4 regions of the Edwardsiella tarda ATCC 15947 genome follow, and region 1 is predicted to be linked to each of the others. Evidence: predicted binding sites of a transcription regulator. Region 1 holds the regulator's gene; each other region holds the start of a gene.
The links. The regulator PurR, encoded in region 1, represses purine synthesis genes. The targets are predictions, from matches to a motif close to CANGCAAACGTTTGCNTG.
Positions count from the first base shown of each region.

Region 1 (7,994 bases):
TTTCGACTGTAGCGGTCTGATCTACTACGCCTACCAGGATCTGCTGAATATCAAAATGCCACGCACGGCAAACGAGATGTATCACCTGCGCGATGCCGCGCCGGTCAAACGCAACGAATTACAACGCGGCGATCTGGTCTTTTTCCAGATCAATGGCCGTGGCGCGGCCGATCATGTTGGGGTCTACCTGGGGAACGGTAAGTTCATCCAGTCACCGCGCACCGGCGAGGAGATCCGCATCAGCTACCTCGGCGATGACTATTGGCAGGATCACTATCTTGGCGCTCGTCGTGTGATGACGCCGAAAACCATTCGCTGATCGCCCGTCATCACCCTGCGGCGGTCTGCACATGATCGCCGCGTCTCTCCTTGCTGTCTCCACCGACGCCCCCGCTGCTGCACATTTCACCATTCGATCGACTAAAATACAGCTACCCCCTGTCTTTAATGGTAAAACTTGCTAGAATCACAAACCATAACAAGCGGACAACAAGATTTTTTCATTTTTATCTCACCGCTGGCGTACGCTCCGGCGTCGCGTCTACGGTTCAACCGGCTTGTCACAAAAGCATTAAGGAGAGAGCTATGTCATTTGAATTACCTGCATTACCGTACGCCAAGAATGCGCTGGAGCCGCATATCTCCGCCGAAACCCTGGAATACCATTACGGTAAGCACCACAACACCTATGTGGTTAACCTGAACAACCTGATCAAGGGGAGCGAGTTCGAAGGTAAGTCTCTGGAAGAGATCATCAAGACCTCCAGCGGCGGTATCTTCAACAACGCCGCTCAGGTATGGAACCACACCTTCTACTGGCACTGCCTCTCTCCGAACGGCGGTGGCGAGCCGACCGGCGCGTTGGCCGACGCGATCAACGCGGCCTTTGGCTCCTTCGCCGCCTTCCAGGAAGCGCTGACCAAGTCTGCCGTCGCCAACTTCGGCTCCGGCTGGACCTGGCTGGTGAAAAAGGCGGATGGCAGCCTGGCCATCGTCAACACCTCTAATGCCGCCACCCCGCTGACGGGTGAAGACAAGCCGCTGCTGACCGTCGACGTATGGGAACACGCCTACTACATCGACTATCGTAACGCCCGTCCGAAATACCTGGAAAACTTCTGGGCGCTGGTTAACTGGGAATTCGTCGCGCAGAACCTGGCCTGATCCCGATCATCCGGTGATAAAAAAGGCGCTCTTTGAGCGCCTTTTCTCTTTGCCTCCGGCTCTGTCCCCGCCGCCTTGGCTCACTCTCAATGTAGTGCGACAATCAGGCCTGCGACGACGATCAGCGACAGGGCTACCACCGTGGTCACCAAGGAATATTTCAGATCGCTTTCCATTTTGACACCTCTTGTTTTACGTTCTATATCAATTTTTGCCCATAAAGCAAACACGCTAAATCTGTGTTAAATCATTTTTACATAAATCACTCATTAAAACACGCAGAAAATCTTATGATTACATCCTGCGCAAATCGCTAATTAGTGCTTCCCCTTTTGCGTAAGATCAGCCAGAATTTGCGGTTTACTGCCGCGTGGCGACGTTATAATTTTAAACAAGAAACGACACACGTCACCCTATTTGCGCAACCGCAGCGATGCTGTACTACCGAGATTTGCGCGGGCGTCGTTACACGCAGGCAAACGATTAACAAACCGGCGACGCACCGCGTACGCCTAGGAGTCATTTGTTTCATGGCAACGATTAAAGATGTGGCAAAACGCGCAGGCGTGTCGACCACCACGGTGTCTCACGTCATCAATAAAACTCGCTTTGTCGCCGACGAAACCAAAGCCGCCGTGTGGGAGGCCATCAAAGAGCTACACTACTCGCCCAGCGCCGTTGCCCGTAGTCTGAAGGTTAACCATACCAAGTCCATCGGCCTGTTGGCGACCTCCAGCGAGGCGCCTTACTTCGCCGAGGTCATCGAGTCGGTCGAGAACAGCTGTTACAGCCAGGGCTATACCCTGATCCTGTGCAACTCCCACAACAATCTGGAGAAGCAAAAGGCCTATTTGGCCATGTTGGCGCAGAAACGCGTCGATGGTCTGCTGGTCATGTGCTCCGAGTACCCCGAGAATCTGCTGGAGATCCTGGAGGATTACCGCCATATCCCGATGGTGGTCATGGACTGGGGTACACGGCGTAGCGACTTCACCGATGCGATCCAGGACAACGCCTTCGAGGGTGGCTATCTGGCTGGCCGCTACCTGATCGAACGCGGCCATCGCGATATTGGCGCCATCACCGGCCCGGGATCGCGCAACACCGGCGGCGGCCGTCTGCGTGGCTTCATCAAGGCGCTGCAAGAGGCTAACATTACTCCGCAACCCGAGTGGCTCGTCGAGGGTGATTTCGAGCCGGAGTCCGGTTACGCAGCGATGCAAAACATCCTGGCTCAGAAACAGCGCCCGACCGCCGTGTTCGTCGGCGGGGATATCATGGCGATGGGGGCCATCTGTGCGGCAGATGAGATGGGCTTGCGCGTGCCGCAAGATATTTCCGTCATCGGCTACGATAACGTGCGCAACGCGCGCTACTTTACCCCGGCGTTGACCACCATTCACCAGCCGAAGGAGCGTCTCGGCGCCATGGCGTTTGACATGCTGCTCGATCGCATCACCAGTAAGCGTGAAGACGCCAAGACCATCGAGGTGCATCCCAAACTGGTCGAGCGACGCTCCGTCGCCGATGGGCCGTTCATCGATTACCGTCGCTAAGCGTGTCACGGCTGGCGATCTTCCCGCTACTGGTACTGCTAGCTGGGTTATTGCCGCTGGCGGCGATGCTGCCCGCCACCCTGCTGCCGCTGCAACAGGGGGATCTCGCGAGCACCTGGCAACAACTGCTGCACTGGCCCGCACTGGGCGGCAGTCTACTGCTCTCGCTGCTCAGTAGCCTCGGCGCCTCATTGGGGGCGCTAACGCTCGGGTTAGCGCTGGCCGGGCGGACGCTACAACAGCGGCGCCGCCATCGCCTGACGCCGGCCCTACTACTCGCCGCCCCCCATATCGCCCTGGCCACCGGCCTATTGATGCTCGTGGCTCCCACCGGCCTCGTGTGGCGCCTGTTGGCACCACTGTTCGGCTGGCAGCACCCCCCCGATTTGCCGCTGCCCAACGATCCCTATGCCCTGAGCCTGATGCTGCTGCTCCTGCTCAAGGAGACCCCCTTCTTCTATCTGCTGGTGCTGGCTCAGGCCGAACGCTGCGCGGCGGCGCAACAACTTAGTGCCGCCACCGCGCTCGGCTATCCACCGAGCCAGGGATGGTGGCGTATCGTGGTGCCGCAGTTATTGCCCGGCTTACGCCTGCCGATGTTCTGCGTGCTGGCCTTCTCGCTCTCGGCGCTGGATCTGGCCCTGTTGCTTGGCCCGCAACGTCCCTATCTGTTTGCGCAACTCTTATGGCAATGGATCAGCGACGGTGAGCAGGGCGCGCTGGCGGCGCTCGGTGCGCTGGTGTTGCTGTTACTCAACGCCCTGGCGCTGCTGATCTGGTTCGCTATCGAACGCGTCTGGATCCACTATTGCCGCCGGCCGCCACGCCGCCATCAGCGGCAGATGAGAGGACGAATCGCACTCTATTGGCCCATCGCCTTAGGCCTCACGGCAAGCGTCTACCTGATGTTACTGCTGATCTCCCTGGCACAGCGTTGGCCGTTTCCCTTGCGCTGGCCGCAACAGTGGCGCTATGACAGTTGGCTGTACAGCTTCAATGACTGGAGCGGCCCACTGTGGCACACCCTATGGATCGCCCTGGCGGTCAATCTGTTGGCGTTGCCCTTGGCGCTGGGCACCCTGGAGTGGTATGCCGCGCGTCGACGCCAACCCGGAGCCTGGCTGCTCTTACCCCTACTGCTACCGCAAATGGGGCTGATCTTCGGCCTACAGCTCTTCGCCGCCCATTATCACTGGCTGGGTCGCTATCCAGTGGTGATCTATGGTCAACTGCTGTTCGTCACCCCCTATTACCTGTTGACGCTCTCCGGCCCCTGGCTGCGTTTCGATCAGCGCCAGATACGCGTCGCGCTGGCGTTGGGGCAGACACCCTGGCGGGCCTTCTACCGCGTCAAGCTGCCGCAACTCATGCCGGCACTCCTGCTCGCCCTCGCCTTTGGTGTGGCGGTCAGCGTCGGCCTGTATCTCCCAACCCTAGGGCTGGGCGCCGGGCGCTTGCCCACCCTGGCCACCGAAACCGTCGCCTACGCCAGTGGCATCGATCGCCGTCTGGCGGCCATCGGCGCCCTGTGGCAAACGCTGCTGCCGTTACCCGCCTTCCTGTTAGCGCTCTGGCTGCCGTTGCGTGGCGTGCGAGGATCTTCTCGTCATGACTTCCCTTAAACTCGAAAACTTCTGCGTGACGTTGTCACATAAGCCACTGCTGCCCGCACTCTCCCTGACGGTAGCACCCGGAGAGATCCTCACGCTGATGGGGCCGAGCGGCTGCGGTAAATCGACGCTCTTAGCCGGGATCGCGGGCCAGCTCCCCCCGCCACTGCGTGCCGAAGGCGCACTGTGGCTGGGTCAGCGCGAACTCAGCCAAACGCCCCCTTGGCGTAGGGGGATCGGGCTGTTGTTCCAGGACGATCTGCTCTTCCCTCACCTCACGGTCGAGCAGAATCTCCGCTTCGCTCTCTCCCCGCAGGCGGCACCGGATGCCGTCGCTCAGGCGTTATGCCAAGCGGAGATGGCGGAGATGGCCGCCGTTTATCCGGCAACCCTCTCCGGCGGGCAACGGGCTCGCATCAGCGTGCTGCGCACGCTGCTCGCCGCCCCACAGGCGCTACTGCTCGATGAACCCTTCTCTCGCCTGGACACGCCATTGCGCCGGCGCTTCCGCCACTGGATCTATCAGCAGATCGCCCAGCGCGCCATCCCCACCATCCTGGTCACACACGATGCGGCCGATGTCCCCCGCGCGGGACGGATCATCACACTGGCTGTGGCATGAGCCACTCCTGATTCATGGTGCGCGTATCGCCGAGGTAATCGAGTAACCAGTCGAGCGCCGGCGAACGACTGTGGTCTTGCCAGGTCACGCAGCACGCGCTATCGGGAAAGGATTGACTCAAACGCAAGGCGTGCAGACGCCCGGCGGCGATCAAGGGATCGGCGGCATGTGCCGGCATCAGGCCGACACATAACCCGGCCTCCAGACAGTCGATGGCGCACGGCCAATCCGGCGCCACCAGGCGCCGCTGGTTATCCAACAACCAGGTATCCCGCTTGGGAAGAGTGCGCGAGGTATCCTCGATACTCAGCGCCGGAAACGGTCGCAGACGATCGTCATCCAACTCACCGTCGAAGCCCGCCAAGGGGTGATCGGGGCTGACCACGCAGCGCCAGTGGAGAAAGCCCATGTCGCGGAAGGCGTAGCGCCCCCCGGCTGGCACCGCTCGCGTGGCGCCGATCGCCACCTCGACCCGACCGTTGATCAGCGCGTCCCATACGCCATTAAATACTTCGCTGTGGATCATCAACTCCATGTCGGGGAAGTGGCGGTAAAAATCCACCACCAATTGCTGGCAACGCTGCGGACGGACGATTCGGTCGACCGCCACATGGAATTGGCCGCGCCAACCGTTGGCGACCTGCTGGCACTGGCGCCGGGTGGCATGCATTTTTTTGATAATAGCGCGCGCCTCATCGACGAAAAACGCCCCAGCCTCCGTCAACTCCACATCGCGGTGACGCCGCTCGAACAGCGTGACCGCCAACCAATTCTCTAACTGCCGTACGGTGTAGCTCACCGCAGAGGGCACCCGGTGCAGCTCCTGTGCCGCCGCGCTAAAGCTACCGGTACGTGCCACGGCATCGACCACCTCCAGCGAATACTCCGACCACATAGCTAACCCCCTCTCACACTGCTTTCAAAATTTTTCACTCATAATGCCAAATAATAGCGTTTCACAAGCGCGATGCCAGCCAATAAACTCTCAGCCGTCACATTCTCCGCCTGCAAAATATTCATAACGAGTCAAAATAATGAGAAGTAAATCAGGTTTCATGTTCTATCTGGCCGGCCTCAGTATGCTGGGATACCTGGCCACCGATATGTATCTGCCCGCCTTCGGCGCGATGCGCCAGGATCTGGGCGCCTCCGCCGGTGCCATCAGCGCCAGTCTGAGTATCTTCCTGGCCGGTTTTGCCTTTGCACAACTGCTGTGGGGACCGCTCTCCGATCGCATCGGACGCAAGCCGGTGCTGGTGTTGGGCCTGAGCATGTTTGCGTTGGCCTGTCTGGGCATGCTGTGGATCGAGAACACCAGCCAGCTGCTGGTACTGCGTTTCGTGCAGGCGGTCGGCGTCTGTTCCGCCGCCGTCACCTGGCAGGCCTTGGTTATCGACCGCTACAGCAAAGGGGTTGCCAACCGCGTCTTCGCCACGGTGATGCCGCTGGTCGCCCTGTCACCGGCATTAGCCCCGCTGCTCGGCGCTTGGTTACTCAACCACTTCGAGTGGCAGGCGATCTTCGCCATGCTGTTCCTGATCACCCTGCTGCTGCTGATCCCCACACTGCGGCTAAAAGAGCATCGAGCCGCCGCCGCGAATACCCGCGCGCCGAACATCGGCTTCCTGCATCTGATGCGCTCCAATATTTTTAGCGGCAACGTGCTGATCTACGCCGCCTGCTCCGCCGGTTTCTTCGCCTGGCTGACCGGCTCGCCCTTTATCCTCGGCGAGATGGGCTATAGCCCGAACGATATCGGCCTGAGCTATGTGCCGCAAACTATCGCCTTCCTGTTGGGTGGCTACGGTTGTCGCGCCCTGCTGAGCCGCATCGGTGGATCCCTGCTGTTGCCTTGGTTGTTGGTGATCTATTCACTGAGCATGCTGGCGATGCTGGTGATGGCGCTCAGCTATCAACCCGGCCTGCTGGCGTTGCTGGTCCCGTTCTGCATCATGGCGATGATGAACGGTGCCATCTACCCCATCGTGGTGGCCAGTGCCCTGACCCCCTTCCCGCATAACAGCGGCAAGGCGGCAGCCTTGCAGAACACCCTACAACTGGGGGTCTGCTTCCTGGCCAGCCTGCTGGTTTCGGCGCTGATCCACCTGCCACTGTTGGCGACCACCGCCATCATGGCCGCGACGATCCCGCTGGTAGTCCTGGGTTACTGGCTCAAGAGTGACAGTGTCACGACCATGCTCGAGAAACGCCGCGAACAGCAACGCGGCCAGCACGCCCTCACTCGCCATTAATCACCCCGCCCACCTTCTGCGGTGAAAAAGACGGCACTTGAGCCGCTTTTCACCGCAGCCTATACTGGATGAGATATGACCTGGTTCATATTTCTTCCCTCCAGGTCGTTATCATTTGCGTGTTCTGTGGATGGCATCACATTAGCCTGAGCCCTATCGGGCCGTCAGAGACGCTTTTTCACCCTGATTCATGGTGTTGATTGGGCAGACGCCCCATCCGTTGGCATAGTTTTCGTAGCGGTCGCGACGTGCGCCTCGGCACGCCGTTCGTCAGATTTGGCTAGGGAGCAACGATGAGTTCATCATGTGTAGAAGAGGTCAGCGAACAGAATGATAGCTGGCAACGCATCGCCAGCGAGATGTTAGGACGGGCCGGTATCACACTCAACGGTGATCAACCCTATGATATCCAGGTTATCCATCCCGGCTTTTACCGCCGGGTACTGCAACAGGGATCGCTGGGCCTGGGTGAAAGCTATATGGATGGCTGGTGGCGATGCGAGCGATTAGATATCTTCTTTCATCAGGTATTACGCGCCGGCCTGGAGCGCCAACTGCCGCATCACTGGCGCGACACCCTACGCGTCGCCAGCGCTCGCCTGACCAATCTCCAGTCCCGCCGCCGCGCCTGGATGGTCGGACGCGAACACTACGATCTGGGCAACGATCTCTTCAGCCTGATGCTCGACCCCTATATGCAATACTCCTGCGCCTACTGGAAACAGGCCGAGACCCTGGAACAGGCGCAACAAGATAAGCTGCGCTTGATCTGTGAGAAACTCCAATTGCG
Region 1 covers NZ_CP084506.1:1,744,778-1,752,771, reverse strand. Annotated here, with positions in the region: gene DCL27_RS08155 (C40 family peptidase) at 1-319, shown strand, start outside; gene sodB (superoxide dismutase [Fe]) at 586-1,164, shown strand; gene cydH (cytochrome bd-I oxidase subunit CydH) at 1,251-1,340, opposite strand; gene purR (HTH-type transcriptional repressor PurR) at 1,695-2,720, shown strand; gene DCL27_RS08135 (ABC transporter permease family protein) at 2,723-4,342, shown strand; gene DCL27_RS08130 (ATP-binding cassette domain-containing protein) at 4,329-4,952, shown strand; gene punR (DNA-binding transcriptional activator PunR) at 4,933-5,847, opposite strand; gene punC (purine nucleoside transporter PunC) at 5,987-7,204, shown strand; partial or broken gene cfa (cyclopropane fatty acyl phospholipid synthase) at 7,498-7,994, shown strand, end outside.

Region 2 (7,994 bases), 700 kb from region 1:
AAGAAGCCGGAGATCATGGTGGAGAAGCCGTTGGCGAACATGGAACGATGCAGTCCCGGATCGCGCATCAGATCTTTCTTCACAATGTTGGCGGTCACCACCAGATGACCGACATGCTCGGCGATCACCACCAGCGCGGCCGGCAGGATGGTGAGAATGGCGAACCACTCGAAGCGCGGCGTATAGAAGGTCGGCAGGGCAAACCAGTGCGCCTCTTTGATCGGCGTAATATCGACGACACCCAGGTAGAAAGAGAGCGCATAACCGACCAGTACCCCGATCAGGATCGGGATGATGGCCAGGAAGCCCCGAAACAGCACCGAACCGAGGACCGTCACCGCCAGGGTCACCATCGAAATGGTGATGGTCGTCGTATCGGCATGGCTACCGTCGGCGGGCAACAGACCGGCCATGTTGGCCGCGACACCGGCCAGCTCCAGACCGATCACCGCCACGATGGCCCCCATCGCCGCCGGTGGGAAGATCACATTCAACCACCCTGTCCCCGCCTTCTTGACGATTAACGCCACCAGGCAGAACAGGGCACCGCAGATAATGAAGCCGCCCAAGGCCAACTCATAGCCCAACGGCAACAGCAGCATCACCGGCGAAATAAAGGCGAAGCTGGAACCGAGGTAAGCGGGGATCTTCCCCTTACAGATGAAGAGGTACAGCAGGGTGCCGATACCATTAAACAGTAATACCGTCGCCGGGTTGATCTTAAACAGGATAGGCACCAGCACGGTGGCGCCGAACATGGCGAACAGATGCTGGAAGCTCAGCGGAATCGTTTGCAGCAGCGGCGGGCGCTCGCTGACACCGATGACGCGACGGGTCATGTCAGTTTCCTCTAATAACGTTGAAGGGTGTTATGCTCTGGCAAGGCATGGCGGTGAAGCGCCGCCACGCCAAAAAAAAGCCGACTAACGAGTCGGCTCACGGGTCATTTGGTACCAAATATCTTATCGCCGGCGTCGCCCAACCCCGGGATAATGTAGCCTTTATCGTTCAACCCCTGATCGATGGAGGCGGTATACAGCTCGACATCCGGATGCGCCTGCTCCAGCGCGGCGATACCTTCCGGTGCGGCGACCAGCACCAACACCTTGATCGCACGGCAACCGGCGTTCTTCAGCAGATCGATGGTGGCGATCATCGATCCCCCCGTCGCCAGCATCGGATCGACCACCAGCGCCATACGCTCATCGATATTCGATACCAGTTTCTGGAAGTACGGCACCGGCTCCAGCGTCTCTTCGTTACGGTAAATACCGACCACGCTGATACGGGCGCTCGGCACATGCTCCAGTACCCCTTCCATCATGCCCAACCCTGCGCGCAGGATCGGCACCACGGTGATCTTTTTCCCTTTAATCTGTTCAACTTCGACCGGGCCGCACCAACCATCAATGGTTACTTTTTCTGTTTCGAGGTCTGCGGTCGCTTCATAGGTCAGCAAACTGCCCACTTCCGAGGCCAGTTCGCGGAATCGTTTGGTGCTGATGTCATTTTCACGCATCAAACCCAGTTTGTGTTTCACAAGCGGGTGTTTCACTTCAACGATCTTCATTTTTTTTCTCCCATGTAGCTGTTCTGCGCCCAAAAAAATCGCGAGATTATACCGCCTTTTCGCCGGGATGCCAGAGGAAAAATTATGATCTTCGTCAATGAAGGAACACTCTCTATCTAGCACGACGAAAACGTTCACGTCGGCGATAAGGGGATAGCAAACGATTGCTTTGACTGCTAGAATTGCGCCGCCTGACATTTTCCGCAGGGTTCGCCAGCGTCCAGACACGCCCGGCGGACCACGCCTAACCGCCATGGGGATTTACGCAGTGACCGACAAAACCACGCTCAGTTACAAAGACGCCGGAGTAGACATCGATGCGGGCAATGCCTTGGTCGACCGGATTAAGGGAGTCGTCAAGGAGACTCGCCGTCCCGAGGTGATGGGAGGACTCGGTGGCTTTGGCGCGTTGTGTGCGTTGCCGCAGAAATACCGCGAGCCGGTACTGGTCTCCGGCACCGATGGCGTCGGCACCAAGCTGCGCCTGGCGATGGATCTGCAACGCCATGACACCATCGGCATCGATCTGGTGGCGATGTGCGTCAACGATCTGGTGGTTCAGGGCGCCGAGCCGCTGTTCTTCCTCGACTACTACGCCACCGGCAAGCTGGATGTCGATACCGCCGCCAGCGTGATCAGCGGGATCGCCGCGGGGTGTAAGCAGGCTGGCTGTGCGCTGGTCGGGGGGGAAACCGCCGAGATGCCTGGGATGTACCACGGCGAAGATTATGACGTCGCCGGTTTCTGCGTCGGGGTCGTCGAGAAGTCAGAGATCATCGACGGCAGCCAGGTACGCCCCGGCGACGCCCTGATCGCCCTGGCGGCCAGCGGCCCCCACTCCAATGGCTACTCCTTGATCCGCAAGATCTTGCAGGTTAGCGGTTGCGACCCGCGTCACACCGAGTTGGCGGGGCGTGCGCTGGCCGACCATCTGCTCGCGCCGACCAAGATCTACGTCGCCGCCTGTCTGGATCTGATCGCCCACCATCACGTGCACGCCCTGGCCCACCTGACCGGCGGCGGCTTCTGGGAAAATATTCCCCGCGTACTGCCTGCCGGCAGCAAGGCGGTGATCGACGAGAACAGCTGGCAATGGCCGGCGATCTTTGACTGGCTGCAACAGACGGGTAATGTCAGCCGCCACGAGATGTACCGCACCTTTAACTGTGGCGTCGGCATGGTGATCGCGCTGCCGCAGGAGGAAGTGGAGAGCGCCTTGCTGCGCCTGACGCAACAGGGCGAGCAGGCCTGGCTGTTGGGTCACATCGCCGAGGCACAGGGCGACGAGCCGCAGGTCGAGATCTTGCGTTAAGGGGAAGGCGATGAAACGTATCCTCGTCCTCATCTCCGGCCAGGGCAGTAATCTTCAGGCCTTGATTGCGGCCTGTCAGGCGGGACGCATCCCGGGGCAGATCGTCGCCGTCTTCAGCAACCGCGCCGATGCTTACGGCCTGACGCGCGCGCGTCAGGCGGGCATCGATGCCCACGCGTTGGCGCCCGCGGATTATCCTGACCGTCAGGCCTTCGACGCCGCGCTGGCGGAGCGTATCGCCGCCTACCAGCCCGATCTGCTGGTACTGGCCGGCTATATGCGCATCTTGTCGCCCGACTTTGTCCGCCGCTTCCACGGGCGGATGCTCAACATTCACCCCTCGCTACTGCCGCATTATCCTGGCCTAGACACCCACCGCCGCGCCCTGGCGGCGGGGGATCGTGAGCATGGCGCCTCGGTGCACTTCGTCAGCGAGACGCTAGACGGCGGCCCGGTGGTGCTCCAGGCACGGGTGCCGATCTTCCCCGACGACAGCGTCGAGGAGATCGCCGCCCGAGTGCAGGTGCAAGAGCATGCCATCTATCCGCTGGTCGTCGCCTGGTTTTGCCAAGGCCGCCTGCAATACCACGCGCCACAAGCCTGGCTAGACGGTCGCCCGTTACCGCCGCAAGGCTACGCCGACGACTAGCCCCCTGCTGTAATCGATAAACAACAGTTATACTATCGCTCCTACTCGGCGGCCCGCCGGCCGCCCACCATCTGTGACGAGAGGAACGATCATGTCCAGCACCAGCCACGTCAGGCTCCATCCCCTGGAACGGGAAGACCTGCCCTTTGTCCATCAGCTCGATAACAACGCCAGCGTGATGCGTTATTGGTTCGAAGAGCCGTATATCGCCTTCGTCGAGCTGGCCGAACTGTACGATAAGCATATCCACGACCAGAGCGAACGCCGCTTCGTGGTCGAGCAGGATGGCAACAAGATCGGGCTGGTCGAGCTGGTGGAGATCGACCACATTCATCGCCGCGCCGAATTCCAGATCATCATCGATCCCGCCCATCAGGGCCGAGGCTACGCCAGTAAGGCCGCGCTGCTGGCGATGGAGCACGCCTTCGCGGTGCTAAACCTGTATAAGCTCTATCTCTTGGTCGATAAGGAGAACCACAAGGCGATCCATATCTACAGCAAGCTGGGCTTCGAGATCGAGGGTGAGCTGGTCCACGAGTTTTTCATCAATGGCGAGTATCGCAACGCCATTCGCATGTGTATGTTCCAACACCGTTATATGGCCATGTACCGCGCCAACGGCGGCGAGACACCGGGCGTCTAGCGCGCCGGTTGGACTTTCTCCCCTGAGACTCGCCATAATAGTCCGCATCATGGCCCGTCGTCGGCGGGCCACTCCGGTCAGGACAACACCGGGGCGGATTGTTTTTGCTTGGCTACTGGAGTCATCATGGGGCAGGAAAAGCGCTACATCGACAAAGAACTCAGCTGGTTATCCTTCAATGAGCGCGTATTGCAGGAGGCCGCCGACAAGAGTAATCCGCTGATCGAGCGCATGCGCTTCCTCGGCATCTACTCCAGTAACCTGGATGAGTTTTACAAGGTACGCTTCGCCGAGCTGAAACGTCGTATTCTGATCAGTGAGGAGCAAGGCACCGATAATGGCAACTCACGCCACCTCCTCCAGCAGATCCAGGCCAAGGTGCTAAAGGCCGACCAGGAATTCGACTCGCTCTACAACGATCTGTTGTTAGAGATGGCACGCAATCAGATCTTCCTGATCAACGAGCGCCAACTCTCGGAAAATCAACAGGTGTGGCTACGCCAATACTATCGTAACCATCTACGCCAGCATATCACGCCGATCATGCTCGATGAGGAGACCGACCTGGTCTCCTTCCTCAAGGATGATTACACCTACCTGGCGGTCGAAATCATCAACGGTCAACAGACCCGCTACGCGTTGCTGGAGATCCCCTCGGACAAGGTCGAGCGCTTTATCACGCTACCGCCGGAGACGCCACGCCGTCGCAAACCGATGATCCTGGTGGACAACATCCTACGCTACTGCCTGGATGACATCTTCAAGGGCTTCTTCGACTACCATACCCTCAACGCCTACTCGATGAAGATGACCCGCGACGCTGAATACGATCTGGTGACGGAGATGGAGTCCAGCCTGATGGAGCTGATGTCCTCCAGCCTCAAGCAGCGTCTCACCGCCGAGCCGGTACGCTTCGTCTACCAGCGCGATATGCCCGACGAATTAGTCGCGCTGCTGACCCGCAAGCTGGGCATCTCCTCCTACGACTCGCTGATTGCCGGGGGGCGCTACCATAACTTTAAAGATTTCATCAAGTTCCCCAATGTCGGTAAGGCCAATCTGCTCAATCGCCCGCTGCCACGCCTGCGTCACGTATGGTTCGATCGCTTCCGCAACGGTTTCGACGCCATCCGCGATCACGACGTGTTGCTCTATTACCCCTATCACACCTTCGAACATGTGCTAGAGCTGTTGCGCCAGGCCTCTTTCGACCCCAGTGTGTTGGCGATCAAGATCAACATCTACCGGGTGGCCAAGAACTCACGCATCATCGAATCGATGATCCACGCCGCCCACAACGGTAAGAAGGTTACCGTGGTGGTCGAGTTGCAGGCACGCTTCGATGAGGAGGCCAACATCCACTGGGCCAAGCGGCTCACGGAGGCCGGGGTGCATGTGATCTTCTCGGCGCCGGGGTTGAAGATCCACGCCAAGCTATTCTTGATCTCACGCCGCGAGGGCGATGACATCGTGCGCTATGCCCATATCGGCACCGGCAACTTCAACGAAAAGACGGCACGCCTCTACACCGACTATTCGCTGCTCACCGCCGACGCGCGCATCACCAACGAGGTACGCCGGGTGTTCAACTTCATCGAAAACCCCTATCGTCCGGTCAACTTCGAGTATCTGATGGTGTCGCCGCAGAACTCCCGTCGCATGCTGTATCAGCTCATCGATCAGGAGATCACCCATGCCCAGGCCGGGCTGGGCGCCGGCATCACCTTGAAGGTCAACAACCTGGTGGACAAGGGGCTGGTCGATCGCCTGTACGCCGCCTCCAGCGCCGGAGTCAAGATCCGTCTGCTGGTGCGCGGCATGTGCTCGCTGGTGCCGGGGATCCCTGGCGTGAGCGACAACATCAGCGCCATCAGCATCGTGGATCGCTTCCTGGAGCATGCGCGGGTCTATGTCTTCGACAACCACGGCGATCCGCAGGTCTTCCTCTCTTCCGCCGACTGGATGACGCGCAACATCGATTACCGCATCGAGGTGGGGGTACGCCTACTCGATCCACAGCTGCGGCAACGGGTGCTGGAACTGCTGGAGCTGCAATTCAGCGATACGGTCAAGGCGCGCTACCTCGATCGCGAACTCAGTAACCGCCGGGTGCCGCGCGGCAATCGCCGCAAGGTGCGTTCGCAACTGGCGATCTACGACTACATCCGGGCGCTGGAATCCGCCGACGCTCAACGGGCGCAGGCACTCCTCGCTGCCCCAACTCATGACTAAACCGGACTGCCGCCTATGCCGCTGATTCCCTCTTCGCCCCGTCCGCAGGAGATCGCCGCCGTCGATCTCGGCTCTAACAGCTTTCACATGGTGATCGCCCGCGTCGTCAACGGCGCGCTACAAATCCTGGGACGGCTCAAGCAGCGCGTCCACCTCGCCGATGGCTTGGATGATCAGCAGCGACTGAGTGAGGAGTCGATGGCACGCGGCTTGGCCTGCCTGGCGCTGTTCGCCGAACGCCTACAGGGCTTCCCGGCGGAGAACGTCTGCATCGTCGGTACCCATGCCCTGCGGCAGGCGGATAACGCCCAAGAGTTTCTTAAACGCGCCGCCAAGGTGATCCCCTACCCCATCGAGATCATCTCCGGCCATGAGGAGGCGCGCCTGATCTTTATGGGCGTCGCCCACACGCAGCCGGAGAAGGGCCGCAAGCTGGTCATCGACATCGGCGGGGGGTCGACGGAGATGGTGATCGGCGAAGACTTTGATCCGCTGCTGGTCGAGAGCCGGCGTATGGGCTGCGTCAGCTTCGCCCAACAGTTCTTCGCCGGTGGGGTGATTACCCCCGCCAACTTCCAGCGTGCCCGTCTGGCGGCGGCGCAGAAGCTGGAGAATATGGCCTGGCAGTATCGCATTCAGGGGTGGAATGCCGCGTTGGGTGCCTCCGGTTCGATCAAGGCGGCCTATGAGGTGCTGGTGGCGATGGGCGAGAAGGATGGGTTAATCACCCCGGCGCGGCTGGCGATGTTGTGCGACGAGGTGCTGCGCTACCCACGGGTCGATGCGCTGCGCCTACCCGGCCTCTCCGAGGAGCGGCGCCAGGTCTTCGTCCCCGGCCTCGCCATCCTCTGCGGCGTGTTCGATGCCTTGGCGATCAAACAGTTGCGCCTGTCTGACGGCGCACTGCGCGAAGGGGTGTTGTATGAGATGGAGGGGCGCTTCCGCCACCAGGATATCCGGAGCCGTACCGCGCATAGCCTGGCGGAGCACTACAACATCGATCGCGAACAGGCGCAGCGCGTCCAGGCCAGCGTTCGTCAACTGTACGCGCAGTGGATGGCGCAAAACCCGCGCCTGGCCCATCCACAGCTGGAGGCGTTGCTCAACTGGGCGGCCGCGCTGCATGAGGTGGGCCTGAGCATCAACCACAGCGGCATGCAGCGTCACTCCGCCTATATCTTGCAATACACCAACCTCCCCGGTTTCACTCAGGAGCAGCAGTTGATGCTGGCGACGCTGGTTCGCTGCCAACGCAAGGCATTGCGTCTGGCGGATCTGCCACGCTTCGCCCTGTTCAAGAAGAAGCAGTATCTGCCGCTGATCCAGATCCTCCGCCTCGCGACCCTACTCAATAACCAGCGTCAGGCCACCACACCACCCCAGACTCTCCAATTAGAAACCAGTGGACTCCAGTGGGTGCTGCGCTTCCCCGCCCATTATCTGCGACAAAACAGCCTGATGCAGTTAGATCTGGAGAAGGAGCAAGCTTATTGGCGCGATGTCGAAGGCTGGGGGCTGATCATCGAGGAGTTAACCCCCGCCTAGACGCCGCCGCTGCGTGCACCATTGCCCAGCGAGTCGGATGACG
Region 2 covers NZ_CP084506.1:2,444,402-2,452,395, forward strand. Annotated here, with positions in the region: gene uraA (uracil permease) at 1-839, opposite strand, end outside; gene upp (uracil phosphoribosyltransferase) at 944-1,570, opposite strand; gene purM (phosphoribosylformylglycinamidine cyclo-ligase) at 1,839-2,882, shown strand; gene purN (phosphoribosylglycinamide formyltransferase) at 2,893-3,531, shown strand; gene speG (spermidine N1-acetyltransferase) at 3,623-4,174, shown strand; gene ppk1 (polyphosphate kinase 1) at 4,301-6,406, shown strand; gene ppx (exopolyphosphatase) at 6,422-7,951, shown strand.
Region 2: the regulator PurR is predicted to act here: its motif matches at 1,694-1,711, upstream of purM (phosphoribosylformylglycinamidine cyclo-ligase).

Region 3 (7,994 bases), 1.3 Mb from region 1:
GCAGCTCGGCTGCGGAGCGACTACGGTGTCCCAGCAACGCTTTCACGTCACTGGACTTGGGTTTGACCAGGACGAAACGCGCAGCCCAGTGTGGCCAGTCGGCCAGAATCGCCTCGCCGCGTCCTGAGCCGGTCAGCCGGACATGCTCGGTGATCATTCCGCGCAGATGCTCCTCGTGGATCGCCAGATCGGCCATGCCCAATACCTCGACCAACTCTGCGTTGACGCGTTTACGGAATTCGCCATCTTCGTCGAGGACGTAGGCGAAGCCGCCCGTCATCCCGGCACCGAAGTTGATGCCGGTGCGTCCTAGGATACAGACGATGCCCCCGGTCATATATTCGCAGCCGTTATCCCCGATCCCCTCGACAACCGTGAGGGCGCCGGAGTTACGCACGGCGAAACGCTCGCCGGCTCGTCCGGCGGCGAACAGCTTCCCGCCGGTGGCGCCGTACAGGCAGGTGTTACCGATGATACTGGCCTCATGGCTGCGGAAGGCGGATCCGACCGGTGGCCGGACGACGATCCGTCCGCCCGCCATTCCCTTGCCGACGTAGTCGTTAGCGTCCCCCGTCAGCGTCAGCTCGACGCCGGCGGCGTTCCATACGCCAAAACTCTGGCCGGCGGTCCCGTTAAATTGCAGCTTCAGCGGTGCGCTGGCCATGCCCTGTTCCCCGTAACGCTCGGCGATGGCGCCGGAGAGCGAGGCGCCTACCGAACGGTCGGTATTATGGATGTCGCAGAACAGGGTGCGTCCCTGGCGGTTGGCGATATTCTCCTCTAGCTGGGAGAGCAGGCTCTGATTGAGCTGGCCCGCGTCGAAGGGGGGATTACCCTCGGTGCAGTACAGTGCCTTGCCTGGATGCGGTGTGGCCGTCTCCAGCAGTGGTGCCAGATCCAGGCGACTCTGCTTGGCGGTGATGCCGTCGAGTGTCGTCAGTAGATCGGTACGCCCGATGAGGTCCACCAGGCGGCGGACGCCGAGTTGCGCCATCAGCTCCCGGGTCTCACGGGCAATAAAGTGGAAGTAATGGCTGACGCGCAACGGTAGGCCATGGAAATGGTCGCGACGTAACTTCTCATCCTGAGTTGCGACCCCAGTCGCACAGTTATTCAGGTGGCAGATGCGGAGATACTTACAGCCCAGGGCGACCATCGGCCCGGTGCCGAAGCCGAAGCTTTCTGCACCGAGGATCGCCGCCTTGACGATGTCGACGCCGCTCTTCAGGCCCCCATCGACCTGGAGGCGGATCTTATGGCGTAAGCCGTTGGCGACCAGTGCCTGTTGGGTCTCCACCAGGCCCAGTTCCCAGGGACAGCCGGCATGCTTCACCGAGGAGAGCGGGCTGGCGCCGGTGCCGCCATCGTAGCCGGCGATGGTGATCAGATCGGCATAAGCCTTGGCGACCCCAGTGGCGATGGTGCCGACGCCCGGTTCGGAAACCAGCTTGACGGAGATCAGGGCACGCGGGTTGACCTGCTTGAGATCGAAGATCAGCTGCGCCAGATCCTCGATCGAGTAGATGTCGTGATGAGGAGGGGGGGAGATCAGTGTGACGCCGGGCACCGAGTAGCGCAGCTTGGCGATATAAGGGGTAACCTTATCGCCGGGCAACTGACCGCCTTCACCTGGCTTGGCGCCTTGTGCCACCTTAATCTGGATCACGTCGGCATTGACCAGGTAGGCCGGGGTAACGCCGAAGCGTCCAGAGGCAACCTGCTTGATGCGAGAGACCTTATCGGTGCGGTAGCGCGCCGGATCTTCGCCGCCCTCGCCGGAGTTGGAGAAGCCGCCGAGACTGTTCATCGCCTGGGCCAACGCCTCGTGCGCTTCGGGGCTCAGGGCACCGATGGACATGGCGGCGGTGTCAAATCGTTGGAAGAGGCCCTGCTCCGCTTCGACCTGCGCCAGATCGAGCGGTTGCGCGGCGGGGCGCAGTGCCAGCAGATCGCGCAGCGTGGCTACCGGGCGGTGATTGACCAGCTCTGCATAACGCTGATAGTCCTGGTATTCACCGCTGTTCACCGCCTGTTGTAGGGCACGCACCACATCCGGGTTATAGGCGTGATATTCGCCGCCATGCACATACTTCAACAGGCCGCCCTGTTCCAAGGGCTGGCGAGCTAGCCAGGCACGGCGCGCCAAGTTGTGTAGGTCTTGTTGGAAGTCGCTGAAATCGGCACCGCCGATACGGCTGACGACGCCGGGGAAACAGAGCGCACAGATCTCGGCGTGCAGCCCGACGGCCTCGAACAGCTTGGAACAGCGGTAAGAGGCCACCGTCGAGATGCCCATTTTGGACATGATCTTGTACAGCCCCTTGTTGATCCCATTACGGTAATTCAGCATCACCTGGCGGTAGCTGCGGGTGATAGCCCCGCTATCCACCAGTTTGGCCAGCGTTTCATAGGCCAGATAGGGATAAATGGCGGTGGCGCCGAAGCCGAGCAACACGGCGAAATGGTGCGGGTCGCGAGCGCTGGCCGTTTCGACGATGATGTTGGCGTCGCAACGCAGGTTCTGCTCCACCAGGCGCTGCTGTACGGCACCGACGGCCATCGGGGCGGGGATCGGCAGGCGCTGTATGCCGATGGCGCGATCGGAGAGCACTAGCATGACGGCGCCCTGGCGTACCCGGCGCTCGGCCTCCTCGCACAGTTCGGCGATGGCTTGGCGTAGATCGCGCTGTTGCGGGTCGAAGGTAATGTCTAGCGTCTCGGCGCGGTAGTACTCCTCGTCTTGTCCGGTCAACTGAACGAAGTCGGAGTAGAGCAGCACTGGCGACTTGAAGTTTAAGCGGTGCGCCTGGCCTTCCGCCTCGCAGAAGACGTTCATTTCGCGCCCGATGCTGGTGGAGAGCGACATGACGTGCGCCTCACGCAGCGGATCGATCGGGGGGTTGGTCACCTGCGCGAATTGTTGGCGGAAATAGTCATAGATCAGGCGTGGTCGGCTGGAGAGCACGGCGAATGGCGTGTCGTCACCCATCGAACCGGTGGCCTCTTGGCCATTCTCCCCCAGAACCTGCACGATCTGCTCGATCTCTTCGCGGCTGTAGGCAAACTGTTTCTGGTAGCTAAGCAGCGTGCGGTCATCCAGGGTGCGACTGCCGACCTGATCGTCAGGCAGATCCTCGAAGGGGATCAGGCGGCGTACGTTCTTCTCCATCCACTCGCGGTAGGGGTGGCGGCTCTTCAGATCGTCGTCGGTCTCCTGCGAATGGAAGATGTGGCCGGAACGCGTGTCGATCACCATCAGTTCGCCGGGGCCGACGCGCCCTTTTTCGACCACTTCATCGGGTTGGTACTCCCAGATCCCGACCTCCGAGGCGCAGGTGATCAGCTTATCTTTGGTGATCACATAGCGCGCCGGGCGCAGGCCATTGCGATCCAGGTTACAGGCGGCGAAGCGCCCGTCGGACATCACGATGCCCGCCGGACCATCCCAAGGCTCCATGTGCATCGAGTTAAAATCGAAGAAGGCGCGCAGATCGGGATCCATATCCGGGTTGTTCTGCCAGGCCGGCGGCACCAGTAGACGCATGGCGCGCACGATGTCCATCCCCCCGCTGAGTAGCAGCTCTAGCATGTTGTCCAATGAGCTGGAATCGGAGCCGCTTTCGTTGACGAAGGGGGCCGCATCGTGCAAATCAGGGATCAGTGGCGTCTTGAATTTATAGGTTCGTGCCCGTGCCCATTGACGGTTACCGGTGATGGTATTGATCTCACCATTATGGGCCAGATAACGGAACGGCTGCGCCAGCGGCCAACGTGGTACGGTATTGGTCGAGAAGCGTTGGTGGAACAGGCAGATGGCCGATTCCATGCGCAGATCAGCCAGATCACGGTAGAAGCGCGGTAGATCGGCCGGCATGCACAATCCCTTGTAGATGGTCACCAGGTTGGAGAGGCTACAAACATAAAAGTCGGGATCGTGGATACGTTTTTCGATGCGCCGCCGAGCGATAAACAGGCGGCGCTCCAGATCGCGCGGTCGCCATCCGGCTGGCGCGTTGATAAAGATTTGCTCGATACGTGGCATCGAGGAGAGGGCGATCTCGCCGAGCACCTCTTGATTGACCGGGACTTCACGCCAACCGACGATGGAGAGGGTTTCGTTCTGTAACTCCTCTTCGACGATGCGCTGTGCGTCGCGAGCCTGTTCGGCGTCACGGCTGAGGAACAACATGCCGACAGCATAGTTTTTCGCCAGACGCCAGCCACGCTCTTCCGCGACCATGCGCAGGAAGCGATCAGGTTTCTGCAATAATAGCCCGCAACCATCACCGGTTTTTCCGTCGGCCAAGATAGCGCCGCGGTGTTGCATGCGGGCTAGGGCGTGGATGGCGGTCCGCACGACCTTATGGCTCGGTTCGCCTTCGATATGGGCAATCAGGCCGAAGCCGCAGTTATCCCTTTCGTGGGATGCATCGTACAACATATTCAGTGAACCTCCCCAAGCTCTGCGTACCCCGCCGCTGAGCGCGGCAACCTGTGACGGGCAGAGCCCCCGTACGCTTGCGCGGGAGATCCGCCCGCCGGGCAGCCGCTTGCATCAGTATTCACAAGCAAGCTGTCGCTCGTTACGCGGGGGACATAAATAACCGGATGACTGTGATGTTGTGCCGCACGGATGGTTATTGATTTTATTTCCGGCGGCTTTTCAACTTATCGGGAAAGATTTCTCAGGTCAAATGTGGGGTATATCACAGTTTAATGTGGCGTTTTTTGAATCATCACATTGATTTTAAAATAAAAATAAGGTTGGCGCGTCAGGCGCGTTCTGTGTGATTACCCCATTAATCGTTAAACGTTGGTCACTATGAAATCCCACCAATGAGGCCATGCTATGCTGCTGAATGTTGATTGAGTAGAGTAAAATTTCAAAAATTAATGCAATAGCGATGATTAATTTTGTTTTTGGTTTGATGAAATATTCTACCGCCATGACTGTTTTTTGGCCGAGAGTTAACGTTTTTGGCATTGAATATGCAGTCATTTTTTTCATCGCCGTACTCATCGCTCTCTCGGGCGGTACGCGACATCGGCAGGTGGGGGGCGCGGAACGCCGTGGTGCAGCGTATACTAGTCCGCTTTGCCAGCGGGTGAGATGGGGCGTGTAGTCGATTATGCAGTTGCAGCAATTAGTGAATATGTTCGGTGCCGACTTGCAGCGCCGCTACGGAGAAAAAATCCATAAACTGACCTTGCACGGTGGCTTCAGTTGCCCCAATCGTGACGGTACGCTCGGTCGTGGGGGCTGCACCTTTTGCAACGTCGCCTCCTTTGCCGATGAGCAGATGCAGCAGCGCAGCATTGCCGAGCAACTGGCGGCACAGGCGCGTAAAGTGAATCGCGCCCGGCGTTATCTCGCCTATTTTCAGGCCTATACCAGTACCTATGCCGAGGTTTGTATACTGCGTCAGATGTATCAAGAGGCGCTCCAGCAGGCGGATATGGTGGGGTTGTGCGTGGGAACGCGTCCCGACTGTGTGCCGGAAAGTGTACTCGACCTATTGGCGGAGTACCGTGATCAGGGGTATGAGGTCTGGTTGGAGTTGGGATTGCAGAGTGCCCACGATCGCACCCTACACCGCATCAACCGTGGGCATGATTTTGCCTGCTACCAACGCACCACGCGCGCCGCACGCGCACGCGGACTGAAGGTTTGTAGCCATCTGATCGTCGGCTTACCCGGCGAGAGCCATACGGATTGTCTGGCGACGCTACAACGGGTGGTCGAGACCGGTGTTGAAGGGATCAAGTTGCATCCGTTGCATATTGTCAGCGGTAGCGTGATGGCCAAGGCCTGGCAGGCCGGGCGTCTGCCAGCATTGACGCTGGATCAGTATGTACACACGGCTGGCGAGATGATCCGCCACACGCCGCCAGAGGTGATCTATCACCGTATTTCCGCCAGCGCGCGCCGTCCGACGCTGTTGGCGCCGCAATGGTGTGAGAACCGTTGGACGGGCATGGTGGCCATCAACGATTATCTGCTGTGTCATGGCGGTCAAGCCTCGGCGTGCTAACGCGCTAACCCGATTGCGCCCAACCCCTTAGCGCCGGTTTTACGGTATGATTAAACCGTGAAAACTGCCGGGGAGTGCAAGATGAAACAAATTCGGGTATTAGCCCAGTATTACGTTGATTTAATGGTAAAACTCGGGCTGGTGCGCTTCTCCATCCTGTTGGCTTTAGCGTTAGTGCTGTTGGCGATGGTGGTGCAGCTGGCCGTGACCATGTTGTTGCGCGGCCAGGTGGACAGTATCGACGTGGTACGTTCGGTATTCTTCGGATTGTTGATCACCCCGTGGGCCGTGTATTTCCTCTCGGTGGTGGTGGAGCAATTGGAAGAGTCGCGCCAGCGTCTGAGCAAGTTGGTCAATAAGCTCGAAGAGATGCGCCACCGTGACTTGCAGCTGAATCAGCAGCTTAAGGACAACATTACCCAGCTCAATCAAGAGATCGCCGATCGCGTCAAGGCCGAGGAGGCTCGTTTGCAGGTGCTGGACACCCTCCAGCATGAGATCGATCAGCGTGAACTGGCCCAGGTCGAACTCGAGCAACAGTCCGCGCTGTTGCGCTCCTTCCTCGACTCCTCCCCAGACCTGGTGTACTACCGCAACGAGAACGGTGAGTTTTCCGGCTGCAACCGCGCCATGGAGCTGTTAACTGGCAAGAGCGAGAAGCAGCTGATCGGCCTGACGCCGCGCGATGTGTACGATGAGGATATCGCTCAGAAGGTGATCGAGACGGATGAGAAGGTATTTCGCCACAATGTCTCGCTGACTTATGAACAGTGGCTGGTCTATCCTGATGGGCGCAAGGCCTGCTTCGAGCTACGTAAGGTGCCATTCTACGATCGCGTCGGTAAGCGTCATGGCCTGATGGGCTTCGGGCGCGATATTACCGAACGTAAACGCTACCAAGATGCGTTAGAGAACGCGAGCCGCGATAAAACGACGTTCATTTCAACCATCAGCCATGAATTACGTACCCCGCTGAACGGCATCGTCGGTCTCAGCCGTATCCTGTTGGATACTGAGTTGAATGATGAGCAACTCAAATACCTGAAAACCATCCATGTCAGCGCCATCACTCTTGGTAATATTTTTAACGATATCATAGAGATGGATAAGCTTGAGCGCCGCAAGGTTCAGTTGGACAATCAAGAGATCGACTTCACCGGTTTCCTGACGGATCTGGAGAATCTCTCTGGCCTACTGGTGCAACCGAAGGGATTGAATTTTACGCTGACGCCGGAGGCGGGTCTGCCGCATAAGATCATGGCGGATGGCACCCGTTTGCGTCAGATCCTCTGGAATCTGATCGGTAACGCGGTCAAGTTTACGCAGCAGGGGGGGGTCAGCGTGCGCGTCTGGCGTGAGCCGTCGGATAAGTTGTTCTTCGAGGTGCGCGATACCGGTATCGGGATCCCACGCGATGAGCAAGATAAGATCTTCGCCATGTATTACCAGGTGAAGGATCGCAACGGCGGCAAGCCGGCCACGGGGACCGGTATCGGTCTGGCCGTCTCCAAGCGTCTGGCCCAGGCGATGGGGGGCGATATCGTCGTCAGCAGCGTGGCGGGCGAAGGCGCTTGCTTTACCCTGAGTATCCGGGCGCCATTGGTCGCGGAGGCACTCAGTGAGCCGCAGGACGATGAGGAGATGCCGCTGCCGGCGTTGCATATTCTGCTCGTCGAAGACATCGAGTTGAACGTCATCGTAGCGCGCTCGGTGTTGGAGAAGATGGGGAATAGCGTGGAGGTCGCGATGAGCGGTGCCGAGGCGCTCTCCATGTTCGATCCGCAGGAGTACGATCTGGTGCTGTTGGATATCCAGCTACCGGATATGACCGGCCTGGATATCGCCCGTACCCTGTGCCAACGCTACGGTAAGGCCGCGTTACCACCGCTGGTGGCACTGACAGCCAATGTATTGAAAGATAAAAAAGAATATCTGGATGCCGGTATGGATGATGTGCTGAGT
Region 3 covers NZ_CP084506.1:3,015,182-3,023,175, reverse strand. Annotated here, with positions in the region: gene gltB (glutamate synthase large subunit) at 1-4,441, opposite strand, end outside; gene DCL27_RS13960 (hypothetical protein) at 4,748-5,008, opposite strand; gene DCL27_RS13955 (TIGR01212 family radical SAM protein) at 5,130-6,032, shown strand; gene arcB (aerobic respiration two-component sensor histidine kinase ArcB) at 6,114-7,994, shown strand, end outside.
Region 3: the regulator PurR is predicted to act here: its motif matches at 4,540-4,557, upstream of gltB (glutamate synthase large subunit).

Region 4 (7,994 bases), 940 kb from region 1:
GGCCGACCTGCTCGCGCTGATCGATACACTCAACGCCGACGCGGCGATCGATGGCATTTTAGTGCAGTTGCCGCTGCCCGACGGGATCGACAATACCCTGGTCCTGGAGCGTATCCGTCCGGATAAAGACGTAGATGGCTTCCACCCCTATAACCTGGGGCGTCTGTGTCAGCGGACCCCCAAGCTGCGCCCTTGCACCCCGCGCGGCATCATCACCCTGCTAGAACGTTGCGCTATCGAAACCCAGGGACTGGATGCCGTGATGGTCGGCGCCTCCAATATCGTTGGGCGCCCGATGGCGCTAGAGTTGCTGCTGGCGGGTTGCACCACCACCATTACCCATAGCCGTACGCGGAACCTGCAGCAACACGTCGAGCGCGCCGATCTGATCGTGGCCGCCGTCGGTAAGGCCCATTTTATTCCCGGCGAATGGGTGAAACCCGGGGCCGTGGTGATCGATGTCGGTATCAACCGCCTGGAGAACGGTAAGGTCGTCGGCGATGTCGACTTCGCCGCCGCCGCTCAGCGCGCCAGCTGGATCACACCGGTACCCGGTGGCGTCGGGCCGATGACGGTCGCCACGCTGATGCAAAACACCTTGCAGGCCTGCGAAGCGTTCCACGACTGCTGATAGCCGCCTGCGCCGCACCGGGCGCACCTTTCCCGTGCGCCCGGCGTCCCACACTGGCACAATAGTGCCGTGTCCGCCCGTGCGGCGGTTAATTTTTCAGGCAAGAGACAAAAGCATGCAAACTTTCCATCTGGACAATCACCCACACGTCGAGCTGTGCGATCTGCTGAAGCTACAGGGCTGGTGTGACAGCGGCGCCCAGGCCAAAAACCTGATCGCCGACGGGCAGGTCAAGGTCGATGGCGCCATCGAGACGCGCAAACGCGCCAAGATTGTCGCCGGTCAGGTGGTCGACTTCGCCGGGCAACAGGCGCGCGTCGTCGCCTAAACCAAACGCCAGGCGTAAAAAAGCCGGACCCCAGAGTCCGGCTTTTTACATGCTGGCGCGCTTACTTACGACGCCAGGTGGTCCCCTGCGGGCCATCCTCCAGCACGATCCCCAAGGCATTCAACTGGTCACGCGCATCATCGGCACGCGCCCAATCCTTGGCGGCTCGAGCATCGTTACGCTGCTTGATCAACGCCTCGATCTGCGCCGCTTCACCGTCATCGGCGCTCGCCCCACTCTGCAAGAAGGCATCCGGATCCTGCTCCAGCAGACCCAGCACCCCAGCCAGACGACGTAGCTGCGCCGCCAGCGCGTTAGCCTGCGCCATATCCTCCCCTTTCAGGCGGTTCACCTCGCGCGCCATGTCGAACAGCACCGAGTAAGCCTCTGGGGTATTGAAGTCGTCATCCATCGCCGCCCGGAAACGCCCTTCGAAGGCCTCATCCGCCGCCGGTTGGGCCGTGGCATCGGTACCGCGCAGCGCGGTATACAGACGCTCCAGGGCCGCACGCGCCTGCTTCAGGTTCTCTTCGCTGTAGTTCAGCTGGCTGCGATAGTGACCAGACATCAGGAAGTAACGCACCGTCTCCGCATCGTAGTGCGCCAGCACGTCGCGGATGGTAAAGAAGTTACCCAGCGACTTGGACATCTTCTCACGGTCGATCATCACCATGCCGGAGTGCATCCAGTAGTTGACGTAGGCGCCGTCATGGGCGCAGGTCGACTGGGCGATCTCATTCTCATGGTGCGGGAACATCAGATCCGACCCGCCGCCATGGATATCAAAGTGGGAACCGAGTTGCTTGCAGTTCATCGCCGAGCACTCGATGTGCCAGCCGGGACGCCCTTCGCCCCACGGTGACGGCCAGCTCGGCTCACCCGGCTTGGACATCTTCCACAACACGAAGTCCATCGGGTTGCGTTTCACCTCTGCCACCTCGACGCGCGCGCCGGCCTGCAACTGCTCCAGATCCTGGCGCGACAACAGGCCATAGTCCGGATCGGTATCGACGGCGAACATCACGTCACCGTTGCTGGCCACATAGGCGTGACCACGGGCGATCAATTGCTCCACCAGCGCGATGATTTCGGCGATGTGGTGAGTGGCGCGCGGCTCCACGTCCGGACGGGCAATATTCAAGGCGTCGAAATCGCGATGCATCTCCGCCAACATGCGCTCGGTCAACTGCTCGCAGCTCTCTTTGTTTTCCAGCGCACGCTTGATGATCTTATCGTCCACGTCGGTCACGTTGCGCACATACTTCAGCGTATAGCCCAGGTAGCGCAGATAGCGTGCCACCACGTCAAAACAGACGAAGGTACGGCCATGCCCGATGTGACACAGATCGTAAATGGTTACCCCACACACATACATGCCGACTTCTCCGGCATGGATGGGTTTAAATTCCTCTTTCTGTCGACTGAGTGTATTAAAGATTTTAAGCATCGGGGGTATCCGTGATGGTTGCTGATAACAAGGAAACGTTGGAGTTATACTAACGCAGCGCCAAGGGAGAATGAAGCCCACACAGGCGCGGCTGGCGAATATTCCCCGAGAAAGAGGTGCCAGCGGCAGGGGCATCGGCTACAATCATCCCGCTCGCTTCAATCATCATAAAACAGGATTATTGTTATGGTTACTTTCCACACCAATCATGGTGACATCGTCATCAAAACCTTTGACGACAAAGCACCGGCTACCGTTGCCAACTTCCTGGAATATTGCCGCGAAGGCTTCTACGACAACACCATCTTCCACCGCGTAATCGATGGTTTCATGATCCAGGGCGGCGGTTTTGAGCCGGGCATGAAGCAGAAGGCCACCAAGGCACCGATCAAGAATGAAGCCAACAATGGCCTGAAGAACAGCCGCGGCACCCTCTCCATGGCGCGGACCAACGATCCGCACTCGGCTACCGCCCAGTTCTTCATCAACGTCGTCGACAACGACTTCCTGAACTTCCGCTCCGAGCGCCCGGACGGCTGGGGTTATGCCGTATTCGCCGAAGTGGTAGAGGGTATGGATGTGGTCGACAAGATCAAAGGCGTCTCCACCGGTCGTCACGGCATGCACCAGGATGTCCCGCGTGAAGACGTGATCATCGAACGCGTTACCGTGAGCGACTAATCGCCCGAATGGCAACGCTGTTCATTGCTGATTTACATCTCAGCCAACAGGAACCGGCGATCACCGCCGGTTTTCTGCGTTTTCTCGCCACGGAGGCGCGCCAGGCCGAGGCGCTCTATATCCTCGGCGACTTCTTCGACTACTGGATCGGCGACGACGATCCGCAACCGCTACACCAACAGGTCGCCGACGCGCTACGTCGCCTGAGCGACAGCGGTGTACGCTGTTACTTCATTCACGGCAATCGCGACTTCCTGCTGGGCAAGCGCTACGCCGCACGCTGCGGCATGACCCTATTGCCGCAAGAGCAGGTGATCACCCTATATGGGCGACGTATCCTGCTGCTACACGGCGATACCCTATGTAGCGATGATCAGGCGTACCAACGCTATCGGCGTAAGGTGCATAACCCGTTACTCCAGTGGCTGTTCCGCCGCCTCCCCCTACGGCTACGCCTGAAGATCGCCGCCGGTATGCGTCAACAGAGCGCACGCAGCAATAGCGCCAAGTCGATGACCATCATGGACGTCAATCAACAGACGGTCTGCGCCACCTTGCAGCGCCACGCGGTACACTGCATGATCCACGGCCACACTCATCGCCCCGCGATCCACCATTTTTGTCTGCCTGACGGCAGCGGTGCTCAACGCGCGGTACTCGGCGCCTGGCACCAGCATGGTTCGATGATCCGCGTCGATGCCGAGGGATTGGCGCTGATCGATCTGCCTAGCCATCCCGCCTAAGGCGTCGAGGCGGCCAAGACCACCCGATTACGCCCCGTCTGTTTGGCTTGGTACAGCGCACTGTCCGCTCGTACCATGTACGCCTCCGCGCTACACCGCGCGGGGCGGCAGAGCACGCCCCCGATGCTTAGCGTTACCGTCACGGGCCGCCCATCCTGCGCGCTGAGGGTCAGCGCGGCGACGCGCGCCCGGATCTGTTCCGCCCGAGCCTGAAGTACCGCCTCATTCTCCACCGCGGGCAACAACACACAGAGCTCATCGCCGCCGATACGCGCCAGGACATCCCCGGTGGCGAGAACCTGCTCGATCGCCCGCGTTACGGCGATCAACGCCCGATCGCCGCTCAGATGACCATACCGATCATTCACCTGTTTAAAGTGATCGATATCCATGATCAGGATCGCCGGTGGATACTCGACACTCGCCCGTTGTAAGGCATGCTGCAAGGCGTCGTAGTAATAACTACGGTTATACGCACGCGTTAATCCATCACGAATCGCGTTATCGTGAGTGACGACATAGGCATGCTGCATGCGGCGATAGCGTTGAAAGATGTCATAGAGGAAGATCTCCATCACGCAGAAATTCGCCAACAGGCCAAACAGCAACGAGCCGTACCAGCCGACACTGTTTACCTGCGGCGCGCGCCACTGCAAGAGAAAGCCGCCGACGATGACCAGGCAAGCCAACGTCACCGCCAGCCAAAAGCGCGTCGCCAGACGCGTCCGCCACACCAGCAATAACGCTAATCCCCACCATAGGGTACACATCGTCGGTAACAGGAGACGCCGGTAATCGGCGCGATAAGCGAGGCTCTCCTGCAGGAGAGTAGGACTCAGCCAGGCCGTTTGACTAGAGAGTAGCAGCGCCGTCGCCGTGACCAGCACGACGGCGAGCGTGCAGATCACGGACACCGAGCGCGGCTGAACCGGGCCGCGACGGGAAAACAGATACAGCGCATACAGGAATAACAGTCCCATGCCACCGTAGCGCAGTAGATAAAATAGCACGAAGTCATTCAGTGTCAGCGAGTGGGCATTCCGGCTCTGAAATACATCGGGATAAAATAATAAACTATAGGTTAAAATAAGCGCCGAAAGAATATAGGCAGCGATCAATGGTAACTTATATACATGCGCCCGCTCGCAATTAAATTGCATAAAAATAAATAGCGCAATTAATATATGAAGGATAAGCAAAACGGCGTTACAGACCGCGACAAAGCCATACAATAAGGTAATCGGATAGGCGGCGGCATACAGTATCAATAGGTAGCTAACGATCGTCAGCAATAATAACGAGACGCCGAGCGGCCCCCCACAACGCGATACTAGCGACGCTTTTCCTTCCATGGCATTCCTTAATTCACAACATATTTTCCCGCTTATTCGCATTCCTCCGACAGCACAACGCAATAATAGGCGGGGGTCATTACTCTACTATTTTTAGCTTAGTATAGTGTCTATCGTGGATAGATTAATAATATTCATCTAGGCCATCATCCCCCTTCCCCACTCACCCAACGACCCGTCCTCGCGCGCTTCCGAGCAAAAACGGTGCCTAATCGCCTCTTTTTCCCTTCTTGAGGGCTACGCAAACGTTTTCCTGGGCGGAATAGCTATGTTATCCTTGCCCCCACTGAATACCGCTCATCGGCGGTATCTATCGATAACTGAGCCACGAGAGGAGCACGCCATCTATGTCCGCCAGCGCCGCACCGGCCAAGATCGCCATCATCATGGGATCGAAAAGCGATTGGGCCACCATGCAGTTCGCCGCCGAAATCCTGAGCCAGCTTGAGGTGGCGTACCACGTCGAGGTGGTCTCCGCACACCGTACCCCGGATAAGCTGTTTCGCTTCGCCGAACAGGCCGAGGAGCGCGGGCTTCAGGTGATCATCGCTGGCGCAGGCGGCGCCGCGCATCTGCCTGGCATGCTCGCGGCCAAGACCCTGCTGCCAGTGCTCGGCGTTCCGGTGCAGAGCGCCGCATTAAGCGGGGTCGATAGCCTCTACTCCATCGTCCAGATGCCGCGCGGTATTCCGGTCGGCACCCTGGCAATCGGTAAGGCCGGCGCCGCTAACGCCGCGCTGCTGGCTGCCCAGATCCTGGCGCTGCATGACGCCGCCCTCGCAGGCCGCCTGGCCGCCTGGCGTCAAGCCCAGAGCGACGACGTACTCAACCATCCCGACCCGCGGGAGGCGCTATGAAGCCGGTTTGCGTCTTAGGTGATGGCCAATTAGGGCGCATGTTGCGCCAGGCCGGAGAGCCGCTGGGCATCACAGTCTATCCCGTCGGCATCGAGGCCGATCCGCACTCTGTCCCCTGGCAACAGGCGGTGATCAGCGCCGAGATCGAGCGCTGGCCCGACACGCCACTGACCCGCGAGCTGGCCCGCCATCCCGCCTTCGTCAACCGCGATGTCTTCCCACTGCTGGCCGATCGCTACAGCCAAAAACAGCTACTGGATGAGTTGGCGTTACCCAGCGCGCCCTGGCAGTTACTCGCCCATCCCGAGGAGTGGCCGGCGCTATTCGCACGCCTCGGTCCGTTAGCCATCGTCAAACGGCGCACCGGCGGCTACGATGGGCGCGGCCAGTGGCGGGTTCGCCCCGGTGAACAACAGCAACTGGATCCGGCACTGTATGGCGAATGCATCGTCGAGCAGGGGATCGCCTTTCGCGGCGAAGTGTCGCTGATCGGCGCGCGCGGACGCGACGGCCGCTGCGTCTTCTATCCGCTCACCCATAACCTGCATCAGGACGGAATCCTGCGCGCCAGCGTGGTCTTCCCTCAGCCAGAGAGCTTCCTGCAAGAGAAGGCGCAGGCGATGCTGCAACGTCTCATGCAGCGCCTGGAGTATGTCGGTGTCATGGCGATGGAGTGCTTCGTGGTGGATGATGACACGCTGCTCATCAACGAGTTAGCCCCACGCGTACACAATAGCGGTCACTGGACGCAGAACGGCGCCTCCATCAGCCAGTTCGAGCTACATCTGCGGGCGCTGCTCGATCTGCCGCTGCCGCACCCCGATGTCTCGACCCCCTCGGTGATGATCAACCTGATCGGCACCGACTACGACACCGCCTGGCTGGCGGGCGCGCTGGTGCATCTGCACTGGTATCACAAGGCGGTGCTCCCCGGGCGCAAGGTCGGCCACCTCAACCTGAACCACTTCCAGTCTCAGCGCTTGGTCGGCGCGTTGGAAACCCTGCGCGGCCAACTGCCAGCGGAGTACCAGAGCGGCTTAGCCTGGGCCATCGCCCACTTGAGCTAACCCTAACGCAGGGGGCGCCCATGCCCCCTCGCCAACGGCCCCTGCGGCGCAGGTTCCCCCATGCGACGAACAGTGAGGCCGACGCTCCGCGCCATCCTGCGTCACCACACGCCACAACCATGCCGATCGCCAGCCGTCACGCAGGGATCGCCGCCTCAGCGGACAACCGCCCGCTCCCCACACCGCATGCCGGGCAAGCGACAACCTCAACGCGCCCGCCGACGCCCGAGCAGGCGCACGCCCAACAGCGCGCCGCAACCGCCTAGCAGCAACGCCGCCCCCGGTGGCAACAGCAGCCACAGCGACCAGGTTGGCTGCCAAGGGAAGTCGAAGACCCGACTCTGCAACAGCCACAAGGCCGCCTCGGCGCCGGCGGCGGCCACGAGCCCGACCACCGCCCCCAGCAGGATAAACTCGGCATACAACGTGGTATGCAACAGGCGGCGCGGTGCGCCGAGGATACGGTACACCCACAGCTCGCGCCGCCGTTGCTGCATGCCGACCTGAACCTGTGCCAAGAGCAACAACACGCCGCACAGTACCACCAGCGCCACCATGACCTCCAACGCGCGGCCAACCTGTGTCAGTACCTGTTGCGCCTGTTGCAGGATCGCCCCCATGTCCAGCAGGGTCAGCGTCGGGAACTGACGATTCAGCTGCACCAGCAGACGCGTATCCCCCTGATAACGGAAGCTGGTCAGCCAGCTCTGCGGTTGCGCATCCAGCGCGCCGGGGGGAAAGATAAAGTAGAAGTTGGGGCGCAGGCTCTCCCAGTCCACCCGGCGTAGGCTGGTGATCTCGGCGCTAAACTGGCGGCTATCGCCGCTAAAGGTCAGTTGATCCCCCAGTTTCAATCCCAGGCGTCCGGCCAGCCCCTGCTCCACCGAG
Region 4 covers NZ_CP084506.1:807,791-815,784, reverse strand. Annotated here, with positions in the region: gene folD (bifunctional methylenetetrahydrofolate dehydrogenase/methenyltetrahydrofolate cyclohydrolase FolD) at 1-631, shown strand, start outside; gene ybcJ (ribosome-associated protein YbcJ) at 747-959, shown strand; gene cysS (cysteine--tRNA ligase) at 1,021-2,406, opposite strand; gene ppiB (peptidylprolyl isomerase B) at 2,593-3,087, shown strand; gene lpxH (UDP-2,3-diacylglucosamine diphosphatase) at 3,096-3,830, shown strand; gene DCL27_RS03740 (sensor domain-containing diguanylate cyclase) at 3,827-5,182, opposite strand; gene purE (5-(carboxyamino)imidazole ribonucleotide mutase) at 5,530-6,039, shown strand; gene purK (5-(carboxyamino)imidazole ribonucleotide synthase) at 6,036-7,106, shown strand; gene ybbP (putative ABC transporter permease subunit YbbP) at 7,313-7,994, opposite strand, start outside.
Region 4: the regulator PurR is predicted to act here: its motif matches at 5,421-5,438, upstream of purE (5-(carboxyamino)imidazole ribonucleotide mutase).